4 regions of the Butyrivibrio sp. FCS006 genome follow, and region 4 is predicted to be linked to each of the others. Evidence: predicted binding sites of a transcription regulator. Region 4 holds the regulator's gene; each other region holds the start of a gene.
What was found. The regulator HrcA, encoded in region 4, represses chaperone genes, less so after heat shock. The targets are predictions, from matches to a motif close to TGTTAGCACTCNNNNNNNNNGAGTGCTAACA.
Positions count from the first base shown of each region.

Region 1: a site for HrcA is predicted at 953-983, ahead of G633_RS0114450 (co-chaperone GroES). Genes of this name have one in related genera too.
Region 2: a site for HrcA is predicted at 1,175-1,205, ahead of G633_RS0111290 (Hsp20/alpha crystallin family protein). Genes of this name have one in related genera too.
Region 3: a site for HrcA is predicted at 1,227-1,257, ahead of G633_RS0112665 (Hsp20/alpha crystallin family protein). Genes of this name have one in related genera too.

Region 1 covers NZ_KE384204.1:712,768-714,971, forward strand. The annotation lists gene G633_RS0114445 (MATE family efflux transporter) at 1-906, shown strand, start outside; gene G633_RS0114450 (co-chaperone GroES) at 1,029-1,313, shown strand; gene groL (chaperonin GroEL) at 1,356-2,204, shown strand, end outside.
Region 2 covers NZ_KE384203.1:863,845-866,048, reverse strand. The annotation lists gene G633_RS0111300 (hypothetical protein) at 1-506, shown strand, start outside; gene G633_RS0111295 (rhodanese-like domain-containing protein) at 777-1,103, shown strand; gene G633_RS0111290 (Hsp20/alpha crystallin family protein) at 1,337-1,795, shown strand; gene G633_RS18205 (alpha/beta hydrolase family protein) at 1,908-2,204, shown strand, end outside.
Region 3 covers NZ_KE384204.1:303,936-306,139, reverse strand. The annotation lists gene G633_RS0112675 (CYTH domain-containing protein) at 1-191, opposite strand, end outside; gene G633_RS0112670 (DJ-1 family glyoxalase III) at 512-1,063, shown strand; gene G633_RS0112665 (Hsp20/alpha crystallin family protein) at 1,313-1,777, shown strand; gene G633_RS0112660 (6-phosphofructokinase) at 1,851-2,204, opposite strand, start outside.
Region 4 covers NZ_KE384204.1:137,012-139,215, forward strand. The annotation lists gene G633_RS19970 (DUF6465 family protein) at 1-300, shown strand, start outside; gene hrcA (heat-inducible transcriptional repressor HrcA) at 481-1,545, shown strand; gene grpE (nucleotide exchange factor GrpE) at 1,576-2,204, shown strand, end outside.

The DNA of each region.
Region 1 (2,204 bases), 580 kb from region 4:
GGAAATGTTATGTACAATGCCTGCTGCGGCGTTTTCCAGGCAGTGGGTGATTCGAAAAGACCTCTGTATTATCTTATGGTCAGCACGATCGTCAATACGGTCCTTGATATTTTATTTGTTAGATTTTTTAGCTTTGGAATCGGCGGAGCAGCAGCTGCAACGGTTATTGCTCAGTTTATCAGTGCAGGCCTTGCCTTCTCTAAGCTGACGCGCGTGGATGGGCCTCACAGAATAACCATATCAAAGCTTGTGATAGATCCGCAGATTATCAAAAAGGAACTGGCTCTGGGCTTCCCCACAGGAATTCAGAACAGTGTTATCGCTATAGGTAATGTTGTCGTACAGTCTAACATCAATGCTTTCGGAGCAGATGCAATGGCAGGTTGCGGCAGTTACTTTAAGCTCGAAGGATTTGTCTTTTTACCGATTGTATGTATGACTATGGCATTGACCACGTTTGTAAGTCAGAATCTCGGAGCGGGATTGTATGAGAGAGTCACAAAAGGTTCCAAGATAGGTGCCTTTATCAGCGCAGGCGCTGCAGAGATCATCGGTGTAATAACATTTGTTCTTGCACCTGTGCTTCTAAGAATGTTCTCACAGGATCCGGAGGTACTTGCTATCGGAGCTGCGCAGGCAAGGACCGAGAGTCTTTTCTATTTCCTTCTGGCAACAAGCCATGCCCTGGCGGGAGTTTACAGAGGAGCAGGCAAGACTACCGTTCCCATGATCGTAATGCTCTCAAGCTGGTGTCTTTTGAGAATAACATATATCACGATCACAGTAAGGCTCATACCTGTAATCAATGTTATCTTCTGGGCTTATCCCCTTACCTGGTGCACCAGTACGATCATATTCATCATCTACTATTTCAGGGCAAACTGGATGAGACAAGAAAAATCATAAATATACTTGAATGACATGATAAAAGGTGCTAATATATGTTCTTGGAGGTTAGCACTCAATGAACCAGAGTGCTAACAAATAAAAAGTAAATTCATAAGATTACATAAAGGAGGCGTTTTGTAATGAAGTTAGTACCACTTGCAGACAGAGTTGTATTAAAGCAGCTTGAGGCAGAAGAGACTACAAAGTCAGGAATCGTTCTTCCCGGCGCTGAGAAAGAGAAACCACAGCAGGCTGAGGTTATAGCAGTAGGACCCGGCGGAGTTGTTGATGGCAAGGAAGTTAAGATGGAAGTTAAGAAGGGTGACAATGTCATCTATTCAAAGTACTCAGGAACAGAAGTTAAGCTTGATGATGTAACATACATCATTGTTAAGCAGAATGATATTCTTGCGATCATTAAATAATTTCTACGAAGTAAGAAAAAGAAAAAATCGGAGGCAATAAAAATGGCAAAGACAATTAAGTACGGCGCTGACGCCCGCACAGCTATGGTAGAAGGCGTTAATAAGCTTGCTGATACAGTCAGAGTAACACTTGGACCAAAAGGAAGAAACGTAGTTCTTGATAAGTCATACGGTGCACCTACAATTACAAACGATGGTGTTACTATTGCAAAAGAGATCGAGCTTGAGGATTCTTACGAGAACATGGGAGCTCAGCTTGTAAAGGAAGTTGCTACAAAGACAAACGATGTAGCAGGTGATGGTACAACAACAGCTACAGTTCTTGCACAGGCTATGATCAACGAGGGTGTTAAGAACCTGGCCGCAGGAGCTAACCCAATCGTTCTCAGAAAAGGTATGAAGAAGGCTACTGACGCAGCAGTAGAGGCTATCGGCAAGATGGCAACCAAGGTTAAGGGCAAAGAGCAGATCATGAGAGTTGCTGCTGTTTCATCAGGAGATGATGAAGTAGGACAGATGATCGCTGATGCTATGGAGAAGGTTTCAAACGACGGTGTTATCACAATCGAAGAGTCCAAGACCATGCAGACAGAGCTTGACCTTGTAGAAGGAATGCAGTTCGACAGAGGATACATTTCAGCATACATGGCAACAGATATGGATAAGATGGAAGCTACATTAGAGGATCCATTCATCCTTATCACAGACAAGAAAATCTCAAACATCCAGGATATCCTTCCTCTTCTTGAGCAGATTGTTAAGACAGGAAGCAAGCTCCTTATCATCGCTGAGGATGTTGATGGTGAGGCTCTTACAACACTTATCGTTAACAAGCTCCGTGGTACATTCAATGTAGTAGCTGTTAAGGCTCCCGGATACGGCGACAGAAGA
Region 2 (2,204 bases), on a different contig from region 4:
TGCTATCCTATGCAAGGGGTGAAATCAATGAATCCGAGCTGAAGGAGCAGATTGTTGATACAACTGCTAAGTCTACAATAACAATCTTTTTTTCAAGGGCGGTTACAGAGGTGATGGGAAAGGCAGTTCATCCTTTGGTGCCTTTTGCAGTGTATACAACAGCAAGCTATGTGTTCACCGCTACTAGAGAAATAATAAAAAATGCAAATTTGGAAGCCGAAGAAAGTGATCGGCTAGCAGCTATTCTAATTGAAAGCAAAAAGCAGATGGATGAATATGAGGCTAAGCTCAAGGCACAGATTTCGCAAGTTGAGCTGTCTCAGAAAAGAATGATGGAAGAATTCTTGCACTCGTTTAATTATAATTTGGAGACAGGTGAAAACTATGATGAGGCGTTAAATGCAATTGTGAAATTTGCTAACCAGGCAGGAGTAGCATTACAACATGCTTCGTTTGAGGAGTTTTCTGATGCTATGCGTAGGAAAGACGTTTTTATTTTGGAATAGTTAATCCTGTATTGATGATATTTTGCGGAAAAAGGAAATATAAAAAGAAGAAGCTAAAATACGATCATTACTAGGGGAGGTTCATTGTTAAAGTGAGCCTCTTTTTTTATGGACAGAGACAGTAATGCGAGTAATGCGAGGAGTAATGCGAGGTAATGCGAGAACGCAGATTTTTGAACTGTTGTTTGTGCGTCTTATTGGACAGTTCATCTGCTAGGATTTGTATATACCAAAAGCGGGGGCTTTGGTTGGAGAGTATGAAAAAGAGTAATGTGTGGGGGAGGATGTCTTATAAAGGCGTCCTCTTTATGTACTTTTAGGGATTATAGAACTATTCGTCAAAATGCAGTCCTTCTGGATGTGCGGACAAAATCTGAGTACAAAGAGGGGCATATTCCGGGAAGCACCAACATTCCGCTGGACGAGATTCAAAAGGTGGAAGATATCATAAAGGATCATGATGCGGAGATTTATGTATATTGCCTAAGAGGAAGCAGAAGCATAAGCGCTGTAAAGAAACTGAAGACTTTTGGCTATAAAAGAGCCAGAAGTATAGGCGGAATCGCGTCATATAAAGGATTAACAGTACTAGATTAAGAGGCAGGGATGCCTCTTTTTTGTACCGGAATGATAAATTTGTAATAAGAAGTACAATACTATTTTATCCAAATTAGCACTCTCGGTTGACGAGTGCTAATTGCGGTGTTATAGTGTTTGTAGAACAAAGGAACAGAGAAGACCGTTAGGACTTAACTTTCCTAAGATCTAAACCCTCCGTCCCATTGCTCATTAACATAGATAATGTTTTTGATGCAAAGGAGGTATGTATTATGTTAGCACCCAGTATTTTTGAAGAGAATTTTATCGATGATCTGTTTGGATTCCCAATGAATGAATTTGACGACATGGAGAGGAACATGGAGCGTAAGCTCTATGGAAGAAAAGCAAACAGGATGATGAAGACCGATATCAGGGAAAAGGATGATAACTACGAAGTATCAGTTGACCTGCCAGGCTTCAAGAAGGAAGAGATAACAGTAGAACTTGATAACGGCTATCTTACCATCAGCGCAGCAAAGGGCCTTGATAAGGACGAGAACAAGAAGGGCAAACTTATCCGTCAGGAGAGATATGCAGGATCCATGACAAGGAGCTTCTATATTGGAGACAATGTAGAGAAGGGCGATATCGAGGCAACCTACAGGCACGGAGTTCTTACGGTGACAGTTCCTAAGAAAGCCCTGGAAAAGAAGATCCCGGAAAAGAATCTGATAGCTATTGAAGGATGAAAAAGCTTTATTTTAAGGCACCCGGTACAATCAGTACCGGGTGCCTTTTCTACTAAACACCTCAGAATGTTATAATTTAAAGGAAAAAAGCATTGTACGAGGAGTTTAATAAATGAGCAGATTAAAAGAATTACGCATCCATCATGGGGAAGGTTTTGCAGAAAGTGGGATTGTTTGCGTGTTTTTCGACTTCTGTGGAGGTGGAACAGCATCCACAAGTGACGGAGATATGAAAAATATGACTATTGAGACGGAAGCTGCCGATCTTGATGCAGTGCTTGATACTGTAATAGAGCTCCCGTATATCAATAGCGAAGCCATATATCTCCAGGGTGAAAGCCAGGGCGGCTTTGTATCGGCCATTGTTGGCGCAAGAAGGAAAAGTGATATAAAGGGTCTTATCCTGTGG
Region 3 (2,204 bases), 170 kb from region 4:
TGTGGTGATGAGTCTTGCTGCGCGTACATATCCCTGTTCTTGTAGGTCATGTAATATGTGTCATCTTCTCTGCGGACCCTTATGGCAGGTTTCACATTCAGGTACCCCTGCTCAATGACATGGAACGGGTACTTGTCCAGGTCCTTGGGGAGCTCTTTTACAGTGTACTTTCTTTCTATTTCTACGCCCATGTGGATTGTGGCCTCCTTCTTGGATGTATTCAATCCTCTACCTATTGTAATACGAAGGAGCTGTATTGAAAACGTAAATATGCGAAGGCATTACGGTAGGAAGAAAGATCCTGCCTCTATACAGTAAGGCTTTTTGTTTCCATGCAGTAGCATCACGCGAATCATAGCCCTATGTGCAACTGTAGGGAACAAATTATAGTCCTGCAACTCTTCTTGTGCTAGAATTGTTCTTGTGAATGCTATCGCAGGCAAGACATCCATGGCAGAATTACGAAACCAACAAGTTGAAAAATAAAGCAACATTGAGGGAGGAACACGATATGGCAAAGACAGCGATATTCTTAGCAGAAGGATTTGAAGAAATAGAAGCTCTGACCGTTGTTGACCTGCTTCGCAGAGCAGGAATCGAGATAACGACAGCCTCAATCACTGGAAGCAAGCAGGTAACCGGCTCTCACAACATAACTGTAGAGGCCGACGTTCTGCTTTCAGACATTAAATTTGATGAAACAGACATGATAATTCTTCCGGGCGGAATGCCGGGAACCAACAATCTGGATGCCTGCGAACCTCTGAAGACTCAGATCAAGGCCTTCGCCGATGCAGGCAAGAAACTTTCTGCAATCTGCGCAGCACCGAGAGTATTTGGCAAGATGGGTATCTTAAACGGCAAAAAGGCTACCTGCTATCCTGGAAATGAAGAATTCCTCCAAGGCGCTGATCCTCAGACTGACGAAGTTGTAAAAGACGGCAACTTCATCACCAGCCGCGGAATGGGAACTGCAATCCCCTTCGGACTTGCAATCATTGAAGAGTTCCAGGGCAAAGAAGCTGCCGATGACATGGCTAAAAAGATCATTTTCAGACAGTAAAAGGTGTAAATACGATCATCTCCGCAAAAAAATACATAGAAATATATTTGATAAAAATCCCGCAAGCCCAGTGTTTGCAGGATTTTTTGCAGTTTATAATTTCTTTAGAAAAAAACTTGTTGACAATTTGTTCTAGTTGTTCTATAACATACTTGTAACAAGAAATTAGCAGCCGCTACTTGAGAGTGCTAATAAAAAGGATTAAACACTACAACAGAACAAAATAAATATAGAAAAGGAGTGATAATTATGTTGATGCCTATGCTTTGGAGTAACAATGATATTTTTGATGAGATGGATAATTTCTTTAACGATGGATTCTTTGGCGGAAGTGGCCTGATGCCAAGAGAAGCTAAGCCTTTCGATTCCACATCAGGACCTATGAGAACAGACGTTATTGAAAAAGACAACTGCTACCAGCTTGAGGCTGAGCTTCCCGGATTCAACAAGGAAGACATCAAGATTGATCTCAAGAATGACACCTTGACCATCAGCGCTTCTCACAATGAGAACAAGGATGAGAAGGACGAGAACGGCAAGTACATCCGCCGCGAGAGAAGAAGCTCTTCATATCAGAGATCATTCCATGTAGAAGGCCTTAAGCCTGAGGATATCATCGCTCAGTACAGAAACGGTGTTCTTACCGTTAACCTTCCTAAAAAGGAAGCCATCCCTGAGAAGGAAGAAGCTATCCAGATTGAAGTTAAAGATTGATCGCAGTGACCTAAACATAAACATAAGAAAGGCTGTCATACTAAGAACTAGTGTGACAGCCTTTTTCATGTCATTAAAGGGAAATATGCTGTGGCAGACCACCTACAAACATCGGTGTCAGTTCTGCCTGAATAAGAGGATATGCGTAATCAATAAACTCCTGCTTCATCTGAGTGTGGTCCTCGCTGATCCATTCAAGCGGAACCTTTTTCTCGAGGTTTGCAATCTCTGAAATAGGATGAAGTTCTGTGGTGCACTGGTATGGTGCGTTGGAAATTCGCTTTAGTGCCACCATTTCGCCGGTACAGCCTTCGAAAGCGGCCTTCACAGCTGCTCCGCCTACCTGATATGCCTCGGTGATATCTGTTCTGCTGGTAAGGTGACCAGCGCATCTTTGAAGTGTGGACAACTCTATGCAGCGGGTCTT
Region 4 (2,204 bases):
GAACCTAAGAAGGCAGCACCTGCTAAGAAGGCAGCTCCTGCTAAGAAAGCTACAGCAGCTAAGAAGCTTGCAGCTAAGAAGGCAGCAGCTACAACAGAAGTTAAGACTAACATCGTTCTTCAGTATGGTGACAGAAGCGTTACATACGATACAATCGTTACAAACGCTAAGAACAACTACAAGTACGATATGGGCGGAGATGTAGACGCTATGAAGAAGCTCAGCGTTTATGTAAAGCCTGAAGAGAATGCAGCTTACTACGTTGTTGATGACAAGGTACAGGGCAGAATCGATCTTTGATCATTCTCTTATATAATGAGACTACAGACAGCAGACACTTTCAGTGCCTGCTGTTTTTTTTATCCATATTTAACATTTAGAAGGTTGACATTAGTTCTCGCGAGTGATATTTTATGTTACAGAGAAGATGTTAGCACTCAAATGAGTTGAGTGCTAACAACTCAAAATAAAAGCCTTTCAATGAAATCCGGAGACAGAGGAAGGGGTACAGACTTGGAACTTGATGAGAGAAAGAGAACCATACTACATGCAATAGTAAGGAACTACCTTGAGACAGGAGAGCCTGTCGGATCAAGGACTATTTCCAAGGATACTGATCTTAACTTGAGTTCAGCCACCATCAGAAATGAGATGGCAGACCTTGAGGAGATGGGACTTATAATTCAGCCCCACACTTCTGCGGGAAGAATTCCTTCCGACCAGGGTTACAGAGTCTATGTAGACGAGATGCTCAGGGACAAGGAACAGGAAGTTGAGAACATGAAGGAGATGCTTCTTGATAAGGAAGAGAAGCTTGAGAACCTCCTTAAGCAGGTGGCCAAGACACTTGCGGTTGATACCAACTACGCCACAATGATCTCAGCACCTCAGATCCGCAAGAACAAGCTCAAGTTCATCCAGATTTCCAAGGTTGATGCAGAGCACCTTCTGGCGACCATCGTCATAGAAGGAAACGTCATTAAGAACAAGATCATTCCCGTTGAAGAGGAACTTGATGACGCAACAATGCTCAAGCTTAACATTCTCATGAATACAAGGCTGGACGGACTTGCTGTAGAGGACATCAACTTAGGACTTATCGCAGCAGTCAAGCAGGAAGCCGGAATTCACAGTGAGATCATCGGAAACGTCATCGATGCGGCTGCAGAATCAATAACAGCAGATGACGACCTTCAGATATATACCAGCGGTACGATGAACTTCTTTAAGTATCCTGAGCTTACGGATTCGGCCAAGGCCAGCGAGCTCATCAGCACCTTTGAGGATACCAAAGACCTTTCGAGTATCGTTGAGGATACACTCTCCTCTGACCATGAAGAGACCGGAATCCAGGTCTACATCGGAAACGAGACACCGATCCAGTCCATGAAGGATTGCAGCGTTGTTACCGCAACGTACGAGCTTGGTGATGGCATGAAGGGCACCGTAGGAATCATCGGACCCAAGAGAATGGATTACGACAAGGTTATAACGACGCTTAAGAACATGCGTCATGCACTTGATGATCTATATAAAAGGGATTAGATCCCATAAGCTTTAAGGAGGCAATTGGAATTGAGCGAGGATAAGAAGAAGGCTTCTTCCAAGGCTAAATCAGCTGAGGAAAAGAAAAAAGAAGAAGTTCTTGAGAACATCATGGAAGAACTTGAAGAGGAAGCCAAAGAGAAAGAAACAGCACAGACACCTGATTCACAGGAGGAAAAAGATGATGCTGAAAAAGAGGCTACTGTAGAAAAAGAAGAAAATAAAAAAGAAAAGAAGAATCCGCTTCAGGAAAAGATTGATGAACTTAATGATAAAGTCCTGAGACAGATGGCGGAATTTGAGAACTTCAGGAAGAGAACCGACAAAGAGAAATCACAGCAGTTCGAACTTGGACAGGGCAATGTCCTTGAGAAGCTCCTTCCTGTAGTAGATAACTTTGAGAGAGGTCTTGCAGCAGTTCCCGAGGCTGAGAAAGACGGAGCTTTTGCAGACGGCATGAACAAGATTTACAAGCAGCTCATCAAGCAGCTTGAAGATCTAGGAGTAACCCCCATAGAAGCGGTTGGAAAAGAGTTTGATCCAAACCTCCACAATGCAGTAATGCAGGTGGAATCCCAGGAATACGAATCCGGAATCGTTGCCCAGGAGCTTCAGAAGGGATACATGTTCCATGATACAGTGCTCAGACACAGCATGGT